Regions from separate parts of the Massilia sp. LMS1-1-1.1 genome, predicted to be linked through region 1. Evidence: predicted binding sites of a transcription regulator. Region 1 holds the regulator's gene; each other region holds the start of a gene.

The links. The regulator sigma-54, encoded in region 1, starts transcription at its own class of promoters, with help from an activator protein. The targets are predictions, from matches to a motif close to TGGCANGNAANCTGCTTT.
Region 2: MRBLMS1_RS17150 (EDSAP-1 family PEP-CTERM protein) is a predicted target of sigma-54. The motif match lies at 1,219-1,236, and genes of this name have one in related genera.
Region 3: prpB (methylisocitrate lyase) is a predicted target of sigma-54. The motif match lies at 1,414-1,431, and genes of this name have one in related genera.

The regions. Positions count from the first base shown of each region.
Region 1 covers NZ_JBFPNG010000023.1:187,055-190,777, reverse strand. The annotation lists gene lptA (lipopolysaccharide transport periplasmic protein LptA) at 1-130, shown strand, start outside; gene lptB (LPS export ABC transporter ATP-binding protein) at 130-885, shown strand; gene MRBLMS1_RS15865 (RNA polymerase factor sigma-54) at 890-2,368, shown strand; gene hpf (ribosome hibernation-promoting factor, HPF/YfiA family) at 2,438-2,797, shown strand; gene MRBLMS1_RS15855 (enoyl-CoA hydratase/isomerase family protein) at 2,934-3,723, shown strand, end outside.
Region 2 covers NZ_JBFPNG010000023.1:476,330-480,052, forward strand. The annotation lists gene MRBLMS1_RS17135 (dodecin) at 62-268, shown strand; gene MRBLMS1_RS17140 (hypothetical protein) at 296-607, opposite strand; gene MRBLMS1_RS17145 (hypothetical protein) at 759-1,133, shown strand; gene MRBLMS1_RS17150 (EDSAP-1 family PEP-CTERM protein) at 1,324-2,313, shown strand; gene MRBLMS1_RS17155 (LytR C-terminal domain-containing protein) at 2,381-3,448, opposite strand; gene MRBLMS1_RS17160 (type II secretion system F family protein) at 3,460-3,723, opposite strand, start outside.
Region 3 covers NZ_JBFPNG010000001.1:757,464-761,186, forward strand. The annotation lists gene prpC (bifunctional 2-methylcitrate synthase/citrate synthase) at 1-394, opposite strand, end outside; gene prpB (methylisocitrate lyase) at 464-1,351, opposite strand; gene MRBLMS1_RS03480 (hypothetical protein) at 1,719-1,967, opposite strand; gene MRBLMS1_RS03485 (hypothetical protein) at 2,091-2,327, opposite strand; gene MRBLMS1_RS03490 (MBL fold metallo-hydrolase) at 2,503-3,360, shown strand; gene cysE (serine O-acetyltransferase) at 3,646-3,723, shown strand, end outside.

The DNA of each region.
Region 1 (3,723 bases):
CAAGATGGAAAATTCCGACAGCGGCACCAGCACCTCCGATGGCGGCAGCGTGCGCATGGTGATCCAGCCGAAGACCAAGGCGCCCCAAGCGGAGAAAGCGCCGGCCACGCCTGCGCCAGGAAAGAAATAATGGACAATACTCGTTGCGGCAGCACCCTGATCGTTCGCGGTCTGCAAAAAACCTATGGCAAGCGGCAAGTCGTGCATGATGTCTCGCTGCAAGTCGAATGCGGCGAAGTGGTGGGTTTGCTGGGCCCGAACGGCGCCGGCAAGACCACCTCGTTCTACATGATCGTCGGCCTGGTGCCGTCGGACGGCGGCAGCATCGACATCAGCGGCGTGGACATTTCCAGCCTGCCGATCCACCGCCGCGCGCAGATGGGCTTGTCCTATCTGCCGCAGGAAGCGTCCGTCTTCCGCAAGCTGACGGTGGAAGACAATATCCGCGCCGTGCTGGAAATCCAGACCGTCGAAGGCCGTCCTTTGAAGAAGGCCGAGATCGAGGAGCGCCTGGATAAACTGCTGGCCGATTTGCAGATTGAAAAGCTGCGCGAGAACCAGGCCCTGTCCCTGTCGGGCGGCGAGCGCCGCCGCGTGGAAATCGCCCGCGCGCTGGCCACCGATCCCCGTTTCGTGCTGCTCGACGAACCGTTCGCCGGCGTCGATCCGATCGCCGTGATCGAGATCCAGCGCATCGTGCGCTTCTTGAAGGAGCGCAATATCGGCGTGCTGATCACCGATCATAATGTGCGCGAGACGCTGGGTATTTGCGACCGTGCCTACATCATCAACCAGGGCTCGGTACTGGCGTCGGGACGCCCCGACGACATCATCGCGAACGAGTCGGTACGCCGGGTCTATCTGGGCGAACACTTCCGCATGTAAGCCAATGAAACAATCATTGCAGCTGCGCACTTCGCAGCACCTGGCACTGACGCCGCAGTTGCAGCAATCGATACGCCTGTTGCAATTGTCGACCCTGGAATTGCACCAGGAGCTCGAGCAACTGCTGACGGACAATCCCTTGCTCGAGCGCCTCGACGATCCGCTCGACCGTTCGCTGCGCCTGCTGTCGGACGGGGCCTTGAGTTCCACGGCCGCGCCGGCCGAAGCGCCGCCCCAGCCGCCAGGCCAGGAGGCGCCTGCCGCGCCGGCCGAAGCGGAAACCTTTGACGGCGAGGCGGGCGAGGGCCCGGCCGCTGCGGACGGCGGTGACAGCGACTGGAGCGAGGCGAGCCGGGGCAAGGCGCCCGACGACGAAGATTCGCGCCCGCAACTCGAGGCCCATCACTGCACCCTGCGCGAACACCTGATGGAGCAGATGCGCGTGACGGTGCTCGAGTTGCGCGACCGCGCGCTGGTCGAGCTGATCATCGACGCGCTCGACGACAATGGCTATCTGGAAGAGACGCTCGACGACATCCTGGCGCGTCTGCCGGAAGAGCTGGAAATCGATGCCGACGAGATGCGCACGGCCTTGTCGCTGCTGCAAAGTTTCGATCCGCCCGGCGTGGGCGCGCGCAATGCGTCCGAATGCCTGGCGCTGCAGATCAAGCGCTTGCCGCACATCGCCATGGTGACGCGGCGCATGGCCCTCGTCATCGTGGAAAAGCACCTGGCCTGGTTTGCCCAGCGCGATTTCAACAAGCTGAAAAAAGCCCTCGACTGCGACGATGAAGACTTGCGCGAAGCGCAGACGGTGATTCGCCAGTGCAATCCGCATCCGGGCGCCGTATTCGCATCGGACGTGTCCGATTACGTGGTGCCCGACGTCGTCGTCAAGCGCGCGCGCAATGGCTGGCAAGTGACCCTGAACAACGACGTCATGCCGCGCCTGCGCGTCAATGCCATGTATGCCAACTTGCTCAAGCAGGGCAAGGGCGAGGGCGCCATGGGCGCACAGTTGCAGGAAGCTAAGTGGTTGATCAAGAATATGCGCCAGCGTTTCGACACGATCCTGCGCGTGGCACAGGCGATAGTAGAAAGACAAAAGAACTTTTTCTCGCACGGAGCCGTTGCCATGCGCCCCCTTGTGCTCCGTGAAATAGCTGATACACTGGGTTTACACGAGAGTACTATCTCGCGGGTAACAACTCAAAAGTACATGCTGACCCCGCACGGCATGTTCGAGTTGAAATATTTCTTTGGTAGCCACGTCGCCACCGAAGCGGGGGGCGAAGCGTCATCGACGGCGATACGGGCATTGATCGTGCAACTGACAGGAGCAGAAGACCCTAAAAATCCTTTATCCGACAGTAAGATTGCGGACATGCTGGGGGAACAAGGCATGGTGATTGCGCGACGTACTGTTGCCAAATACCGGGAAGCGTTGAAAATTCCGCCAGTGAGCCTGCGTAAGTGTTTGTAAGTTTTTTTCGGTTCCTCTGCGGGCCGGATAGGATGGACCGCACGAACCCGATCATCTTTAGGAGTGTGTATGAATCTCACCATCAGCGGACATCATCTCGAAGTGACACCAGCCATCCGTGAATACGTACAAACGAAGCTGGAGCGCGTGAAACGTCATTTCGATCAAGTTATCGATATCGCCGTGATTCTGACCGTGGATAACCTCAAAGAGAAAGAAAAACGTCAAAAGGCCGAAGTCAACCTGCGTTTAAGTGGCAAAACTGTCTATGTGGAAAGCCTGGCACAAGACCTGTATGCCGCGATCGATGCCCTGATCGACAAGCTCGATAGGCAAGTGATGAAATACAAAACCAAAGTGCAAGGGCACGGTAAAGAGGCGATCAAGCATCTGCCAGACAGCTCGGAAGAAGAATTCGCCCCCGCCTAAGCGGCCCGCGACTTTCAACCGGTTGTGATCAACTAAGGGCGCACATTGCGCCCTTTTTTGCGCCCCTGCCTTTTGAACGCAATGTTCCCCGCGCAGGCGCTAAAATGTTTGTACTTTCACTTCTTTCACGCCTGCCATGAGCGACTTCGTCCAGACTACCATCCGCAACCGCACGGGGCACATCGTGCTCGACCGTCCGAAAGCCTTGAATTCCCTGTCGCTGGAGATGGTGCGCGCCCTGAGCGCGGCCCTGCTGGCCTGGCGCGACGATCCGCAGGTGGACGCCGTGGTGATCCGCTCGAGCAGCGAAAAAGCCTTGTGCGCCGGCGGCGACATCCGTTTCTTTTACGATGCGGGCCTGGCCACGCCGCAAGGCGGCAGCGCCTTGCTGGAAGATTTCTTTACGGAAGAATACGCGTTAAATCATGTAATTCATTTCTATCCGAAACCGTATATCGCCGTGATGGATGGCGTGGTGATGGGCGGCGGCATGGGCGTGGCGCAAGCCGGGCCCGGCAACCGCTTGCGCATCGTCACGGGCCGCACGCGCATGGCCATGCCTGAAGTCAATATTGGCTTGTTTCCCGATGTGGGCGGCAGCTATTTCCTGTCCCGCCTGGCCGGCCAGCTGGGCCTGTACCTGGGCTTGACGGGCTTGACGATCAGCGCGGCCAACGCCCTGTACACGGACCTGGCCGATGTCTACCTGCCCGAGGCGCAGATGGGGGCGCTGCTGGCCCTGATCGAGTCGACGCCGGGCGAGGCCTTGCCGGTGGCCATCAAGGCGCTGGCGGCGCCATTCCAGGCACAGGCAGGCGTCTCCTCGCTGGCGGCGGCGCGCGCGGCGCTGGACCGCCATTTCGGTGCGGGTTCCGTGGCGGCCATCATGGACTCGCTGGCACAGGACGACAGCGCGTTCGCCAGCA
Region 2 (3,723 bases), 290 kb from region 1:
TGAGCACGTGCTTGCGCAAAGCAGGCTCCCGTTGTCTGACTTGCCTACCGGGGGAAATATCATGTCCGCACACACTTACAAGCTGATCGAACTGGTGGGCACTTCGACCGAGAGCAGCGATCAGGCGATACGCGATGCCATTGCCAAGGCGGCGCTGACGGTCAAGCATATGGACTGGTATGAAGTGACCGAGTCGCGCGGCCATATCGTCGACGGCAAGGTGGCGCACTTTCAGGTTACGCTCAAGGTCGGCTTCCGGCTCGAATAAAGAGATCGAGTAAAGTAGGCGGCGCGTTCAGCGCCGCCCAGGTACTCCCCGGCTCTCCAGCCATTCCCGCCCGCCGCTGTCCAGCGCGGTCGCTATGACCTTTTCCGGCAAGCTGTAGACGGTCGCCCAGCTGGCGCGACCGTCCTGCGTGTTGGCGGGAAAGCTGTGCGTCTCGATCGGCCAGTGGTATTTGCGTTTCAGCGCTTTCACGATGGCGGCCAGCGAGACGCGGCCTTGCAGCGGTTCGGCGCCGGACTGGTCACGGTTCGACAGCAGCACGGCCAGGACCTGGCCGCGGCCCGTGCGTGCGCCGGGGAAGGTGGGGGTTTTGTTTGCCATGGCCTATTTTACCGGGCAAGGCGCGATGTGCCGCACCTTTGATCTGGCGCAAACGCCGTAGCGGCTTTGCGGCCACGATGGACGTTTCGACAGGCGTGCCAGTGCCCCTCTGGCAGCCTGGTCCTGCCATCACGGGGCACAGGAGCCTATCATGCACAGCCTGAACATCCACGCCATGCAATGGCAGCCCGTCGCCGATATTTCCGCCGTCAATCCGCTGCTACCCGACGACCTCGCCTGCTTTCGCGAACTGCGCGACGTGCTGCAACGCTACGGCGCCCTTGACCGCTTCGGCATTTCCCTGATCCACCGCCATTTCGACATCGCCGACGACGAGGAGCTGATGGAGTACACGGATGCGGAAACACGCACCTTGACGGTAAAGCCTGTCAAGAAAAGCGACATCGACTGGCAGCACACGACGATTACCAACTGGAAACTGGCGGAAGGCGAGGAAGTGGCGCGCATCGGTTGCGGCTGCGCGCGCAATTCGGGTGGCCACCTCGGCTATCACCGGGGCACCTGAAAACGGCGTCGGCCTTTCTTACACTTTGCTTCCACCGGCTCAGTCCGCTTTGCGCAAGCCCTTGATTCAATATGCTTTTTTTGTGTGGCACGCAAGCTGCTTATCACTGTCTACGAGATGAATCCAGGCAGGTCATTCTGGATTCTTTCTCCCCCGGATTTTCCGAGACTGACTACGATAAGAGGCTGCGATGAACGTCGATCACACACGAAACAAGACCCTGGGTTGGCTGGGCGCACTGGCGGCGGCAAGCTTGCTGGCCAGCGGTCAGGCGCAGGCCGGTGCGTACGGCCTGGCCGTCAATGAGTTGAACAATTTCCGCATCACCACCAGCGCCGGCGCGCTGTCGCTGGCCGGCGCCAACCGCAATGCCAGCGACAGCGCCTTCTTCGAAGGCGGCGTGGCCGTCAATCCGCGCGCCGTCAATACAGGCCCGGCCGCCAACGCCGACGTGCTGCAAGTGTGTTCGGGCAGCGGCTGCGGCGGCTTGCCGCAAAATAACTACGTGCCCAGCCCCAGTTCCACCCTGGAGTTCGCACGCGGCGACGCGCACGCATTCGGCAACATGCTCAATGGCGGCTCCACCGTGCGCGCCGTTGCGGAAGCACAGCGCGACACGGTCGGCGCCGCCACGGCCACGGCTGGCGACACGCTCACCGGCTCCGTCAATCTGACCCTGTCGAGCGCCGGCTTCATCACCTTCAACTTCATGGGACGGCGCGATCTGCGCACCAGCGTGACGACCATGGGTGACAAGTCGAGCGTATCGATCATGGATATCTTCAATATCTCGTGCAATACTTCCAGTCCCGTGGGCTGCCTGTCGAACGCGAATGCCGATGGCGTGATCTTCCAGTTCGCGCCCGATGGCGACGCCAGCAATGGCAGCGACGTCAATGGCAACCATACGGTCGGCAGCCTCGATCCCTTCAGCCTGAACATGACGGCAGGCACCAACGACCCGGCCACCTCGCGCGCCTTTGCGAATGGTTTTGCGATGTTTTCCCTGACCTCGAATTTCGCCCTGCCCGCCGGCAGCTACACCTTGAACTTTTCCAAGTCCACGCGCACCGACATCGTCGTCATCGAGCCCCTGCAAGTACCGGAGCCAGGCACTCTCTTCCTGCTGGGCATGGGACTGGCGGCCCTGGCTTTTACGCGCCGCCGCCAGCCGAAATAATCCGCAGCATGAAAAACACGCGGCGCCCGTAAAAGGCGCCGCGTTTTTTTATGCCGACAACGATGTTTTAACCGAGCCGTGCCAGCGCCCGGCGCGCCAGTTGCAATTGCTGCAGATAATAGCGGTGCAGCATGGCGGGGTCGCTCAGGTCACGCCCCAGTACCAGGCGCAGCTCGCTGGCGGGGCAGTCGGCGGCCTGGGTCTGTACCTGGGCGCCCAACTGGCGGACCAGCTGGCGCGCCGCCTGCTCCTGCGCGGGCCGGTATTCGACGCGCGTGCGCGCCACCTGGAAACTGGTTTCATTGGTCAGGCGCACCACCTGCACGGGCGCACCCGCCAGGCTGCGTGCCAGCGCGGCGGCCAAGCCAGGCACGCCGTTGCCGTTCACAATTTCCAGGCGCGGATGCGGCGCGCCAGCTGCCGGTGCAGGCGCCACAGACACCGACGCGGCAGCGGGCACGCTGCGCACAACGGCCGACGACACGCGCCGCAAGCGGGCCATGCCATCGCTCTGCGTGATCTCCACGCGCGCCATGGCGGGCGCATCCGGCACAGGCTCGGGCACAAGCTTCGGCGGTGCCTCGGCGCGTAACAAGGCCATATCGCGCCGCACATCGTGTTCCTGCAAGCTGGCCGCCTGGCGCCGCATGACGGCGGCGCGCTCGTGCTGCCCCAGCCGTTCGAGTACCTGCGCCAGATGCCGCCAGGCCAGCGCATGGAGCGGGTCGAGCAGACAGGCCTGCTCCAGCGCAGTCAACGCTTGCGCATCGCGTCCGCTCAAATAATAGGCATGACCGAGATTGCTGAACAGATAGGCTTGCCGCGGCTGCGGCGTACCCGCTTCCTGCGTCAAGGCCAGCCAATGGGCGATCGCCGCGTCGTGTTCGCCACGCTGCGCATGCAGCACGGCCAAGCCGTTGCGCGCGTTCACGTGGCGTGGCGCATGGCGCAGGGCTTGTTCATAAGCCGCTTGCGCCGCAGGCAAGTCGCCCCGCTCGAAATGCTGGCGCCCCGCCGCATAGGCGGCATCGGCGTCGGGCCACACCGCCACCGGCACATGGGCCAACTGCGTGGTACAGGCGGCCAGGCCCAGGCAGGCGCAGGCGGCGGCAAGGCGGGAAATCGTCAAGCGCATGGTGACTCCTTTCAGCGGCTGGCCATGGCCGGCACGAGCACGCGATAGACTTCGATCACGGCCGGCCCCATGAGCACCAGCATCAGGGTGGGAAAGACGCAAAAGATCAGCGGGAACAGCAGTTTCAGGGCGATCTTCGCTGCCGCCTCCTCGGCCAGCAGGCTGCGCTTGCCGCGCAGGTTTTCCGAATGCACGCGCAGCGAATCGCCCATGCTGGTGCCGAAGCGCTCCGATTGAATCAGCATGGCGACAAGAGTGTCGACGTCTTCCACGCC
Region 3 (3,723 bases), on a different contig from region 1:
CGGCGATATCGCGCGCGCCCGGTGCGTTATGGTCGTCTTTTTCCGGCAGGGTGCAGCCCAGCACGGACACGCCCGTGCGCATCACGTCCATCGGGTGGGCGGCGGCGGGCAGCGCTTCGAGCGCCAGTTTCACTGCCGACGGCAAGCCGCGCAAGGATTTCAGTTTGGCCTTGTAGCCTTTCAGTTCGGCGGACGTCGGCAGCTTGCCGTGCACCAGCAGGTAGGCGATTTCCTCGAACTCGCAGCTGTCGGCCACGTCCAGGATGTCATAGCCGCGATAGTGCAAATCGTTGCCGGTCTTGCCGACCGAGCACAGCGCCGTGTTGCCGGCGGTGACGCCGGACAGGGCGACGGATTTTTTAGGCTTGAAAGTGGCGGCTTGCGGTGCGTTCATTGATTTCTCCAAAAATTGACTAGTCTCGGTTGCGTCACTGCGGGGCCGGCATGCGGCCCCTGCTTCTGTTTATTTCTTTTGCGCGGCGAACAGCGCATCGAGTTTTTGCTCGAAATCGTGGTAATTGATCGATTCATACAGCTCCATGCGCGTCTGCATGGTGTCGAGCACATTCTTTTGCGTGCCGTCGCGGCGCAGCGCCTGGTAGACGTTTTCCGCCGCCTTGTTCATGGCGCGGAAGGCGGACAGCGGGTACAGCGCCAGGCCCACGTGGGCGCTGCGCAGTTCGTCCAGGGTGAACAGCGGCGTGGAACCGAATTCCGTGATGTTGGCTAGGATCGGCACGTTGACGGCCTTGGCGAAGGTGGCGTACATGTCCAGGTCCGTGATGGCTTCCGGGAAGATCATGTCGGCGCCCGCTTCGACGCAGGCGACGGCGCGTTCCAGTGCCGCTTCCATGCCATCGACGGCCAGCGCATCGGTGCGCGCCATGATGACGAAGTTCGGGTCCGTGCGCGCATCGACGGCCGCCTTGATGCGGTCGACCATTTCTTCCTTGCTCACGATTTCCTTGCCCGGACGGTGGCCGCAGCGCTTGGCGCCCACCTGGTCTTCGATGTGCAGGCCGGCCGCGCCGAACTTGATCATCGATTTCACCGTGCGCGCCACGTTGAAGGCCGATGCACCGAAACCCGTGTCGGCGTCGACCAGCAGCGGCAGGTCGCACACGTCGGTGATGCGGCGGATGTCGGTCAGCACGTCGTCCAGGCTGGAAATGCCCAGGTCGGGCAAGCCCAGCGAGCCGGCCGCGACGCCGCCGCCGGACAGGTAGATGGCCTTGTAACCGGCGCGCTTGGCCAGCAAGGCGTGGTTGGCGTTGATGGCGCCGACGACTTGCAACGGGGATTCTTCCTGGACGGCCTTGCGGAATGCGGCACCTGCGGAGTATTGAGTCATGTGTTCACCTTATGGGTTTCGGATGGTCCCGAATGTTTCACGGAGTGGCTATGAGCATCAGTATTGCAAATGCCGTGCCAGGACCCTTCAGGCTGGACGGAAACCGTCGAATGCAGAGTGAAAAGGCAGGCAAACGGCCATGAGGCCACGCACCATGCGCTGTGGCGCAGCGGAACAGCGATATCACGTTTGGCGGCAAAAATGTTTCACTATTGTTTCACGAAACTCATTTTGAAACATTTATTGAAACACGAAACAGACGCGCAGACAAGGCGATGAAAGCCCAGGCTGGCAAGATGCGCAAAAAAACAGCCGGCGGGCGCCGGCTGATTTATACATCTGATACAACTGATACTACCAAGGCAAACTAGGCCAGCCGCACCAGCGGATTGGCGATGATATTGTCGATCTGGCGCACGGCCTCTTCGCAGGCGGCGGCAATGGCGCCCTCCTCGTCGTCGCGCACGAACTGCATGGTCGAGCCTTCGAACACTTCCAGGCCTTCCGCCGTGGCGCGTTCGATGTCGCAACTGGCCGACCATTTGCCATCGGTGGTGGGCACGGCCAGGGGAACGATTTCCCAGCCTTTATAGTGAATTTTAGAACTGCTATTCATGGGGTGCCTCCTTGGTGACTGACTCAATACTGGAAATCGTAGCATGAAGCGCGACTGGCAGCGACGTGTTTCACGCGCCAGCCGTCGCCAGGCGCACTTTCGGGCTAAACGATTTATGCTGGCTCAAGGGCGCAGCAAATTGTCCACTTCCGTCCTGGCCACTTCCAGGCCCGCCGTGCAAGCCGTCTCGGGCGCCGCATAGCCGCCCAGGGTGCGGCTGCGCGTGATCGCCTGCGCCTCGGGTTGACCTTCGCGCTGCAGGCGGTAGGTAAAATCCCATAAGTCGTCGTTATCCTTTTGCGGGGTCACGGAAATCGTAAAACCGCGGTATTGTTCGCTGCGTGCAGTGATATCGTTCATGAATTCCTCCTTGGAAGAATGAGGTTAGCACGCAGCAAGACACAGGGTGCGCACGGTAGTCGCGCGCATAGCCCCTCGCTTATCTGTTTTCCGCATGTTAAATGTTAATTTTCAACATTTTTTGAACGAAATCTGGCGATATAATGTTATTCCCTGCCCGCCCCCTGCCGCCGTGATGACTCCACAAATCCAAGCATTCTTCGACCCCGCCACCGCCACCGTCACCTATGTTGTCTACGAGGCCGATGGCCGGGACTGCGCCATCATCGATTCCGTGCTCGACTACGACCCGAAAGCAGGCCGCACCTCGACCGCCTCGGCCGACAAGGTGATCGCCTTCGTGCGCGAACATGGCTTGCAGTGCCGCTGGCTGCTGGAAACCCACGCGCACGCCGACCATCTGTCCGCCGCGCCCTATTTGCAGCAGCAGCTGGGCGGCGACGTGGCCATCGGCGCCGCCATCCAGACGGTGCAGCAGGCGTTCGCTGCCGTCTACCACCAGGACGGCGCCAGGGCCGACGGCTCGCAGTTCGACCAGCTGTTCGCGCCCGACCAGGTCTTTCATATCGGCCAGCTGGAAGTGCGCGCCCTGCACGTGCCCGGCCACACGCCGGCCGACCTGGCGTACCAGATCGGCGACGCCGTGTTCGTCGGCGACACCCTGTTCATGCCGGACGTGGGCTCGGCCCGCTGCGATTTCCCCGGCGGCTCCGCTGCCCTGCTGTACCGCTCCGCGCAGCGCTTGCTGTCGCTGCCGCCGCAGACGCGGCTGTTCATGTGCCACGACTACCCGCCCAACGGCCGCGAAGCACGCTGGGAAGTGACGGTGGCCGAACAGCGGGCCAGCAATATCCATTTGCGCGACGGCATCACGGAAGAACAGTTCGTGGCCATGCGCACCAGCCGCGACGCCACCCTCGACATGCCGACCTTGATCCTGCCCGCCATCCAGGTCAACATCAATGCGGGCAAACTGCCCGAGCCGGAAGACAATGGCGTGCGCTACCTGAAGATTCCGCTCAACGCGCTGTAACTCCCACGCGGGCCACGGCCCGCTCCCTCTCTCCCTTCTTCCGCCCCTGGCGCCGCAGGCTGCCAGGCCGGTAGCGCCACGTTCGCCGCACGCCCCCTCCCCCAAGCATCAGGAATCGTGAGCCACGCGCTCAGTATTTACGATTTGCTTCGTCCCCTGCGGCGGCTTATCGTGTACCCGCAATCCGCGCAGCCCGGCCTTCCGGGCCTTGGGCACTTGCCAGCCGGCGCCGGCCTTGTTGCCAGGCGCTCCACTTTTCCTTCCTTTGCCTGGACAGGCGCCACGATGACTTACTTGACATACGCCAGCCCCCTGCCGCCCGTGCCGCCCCTGCGCCGCATCGACGCCGCCGCAGCCAGCCAG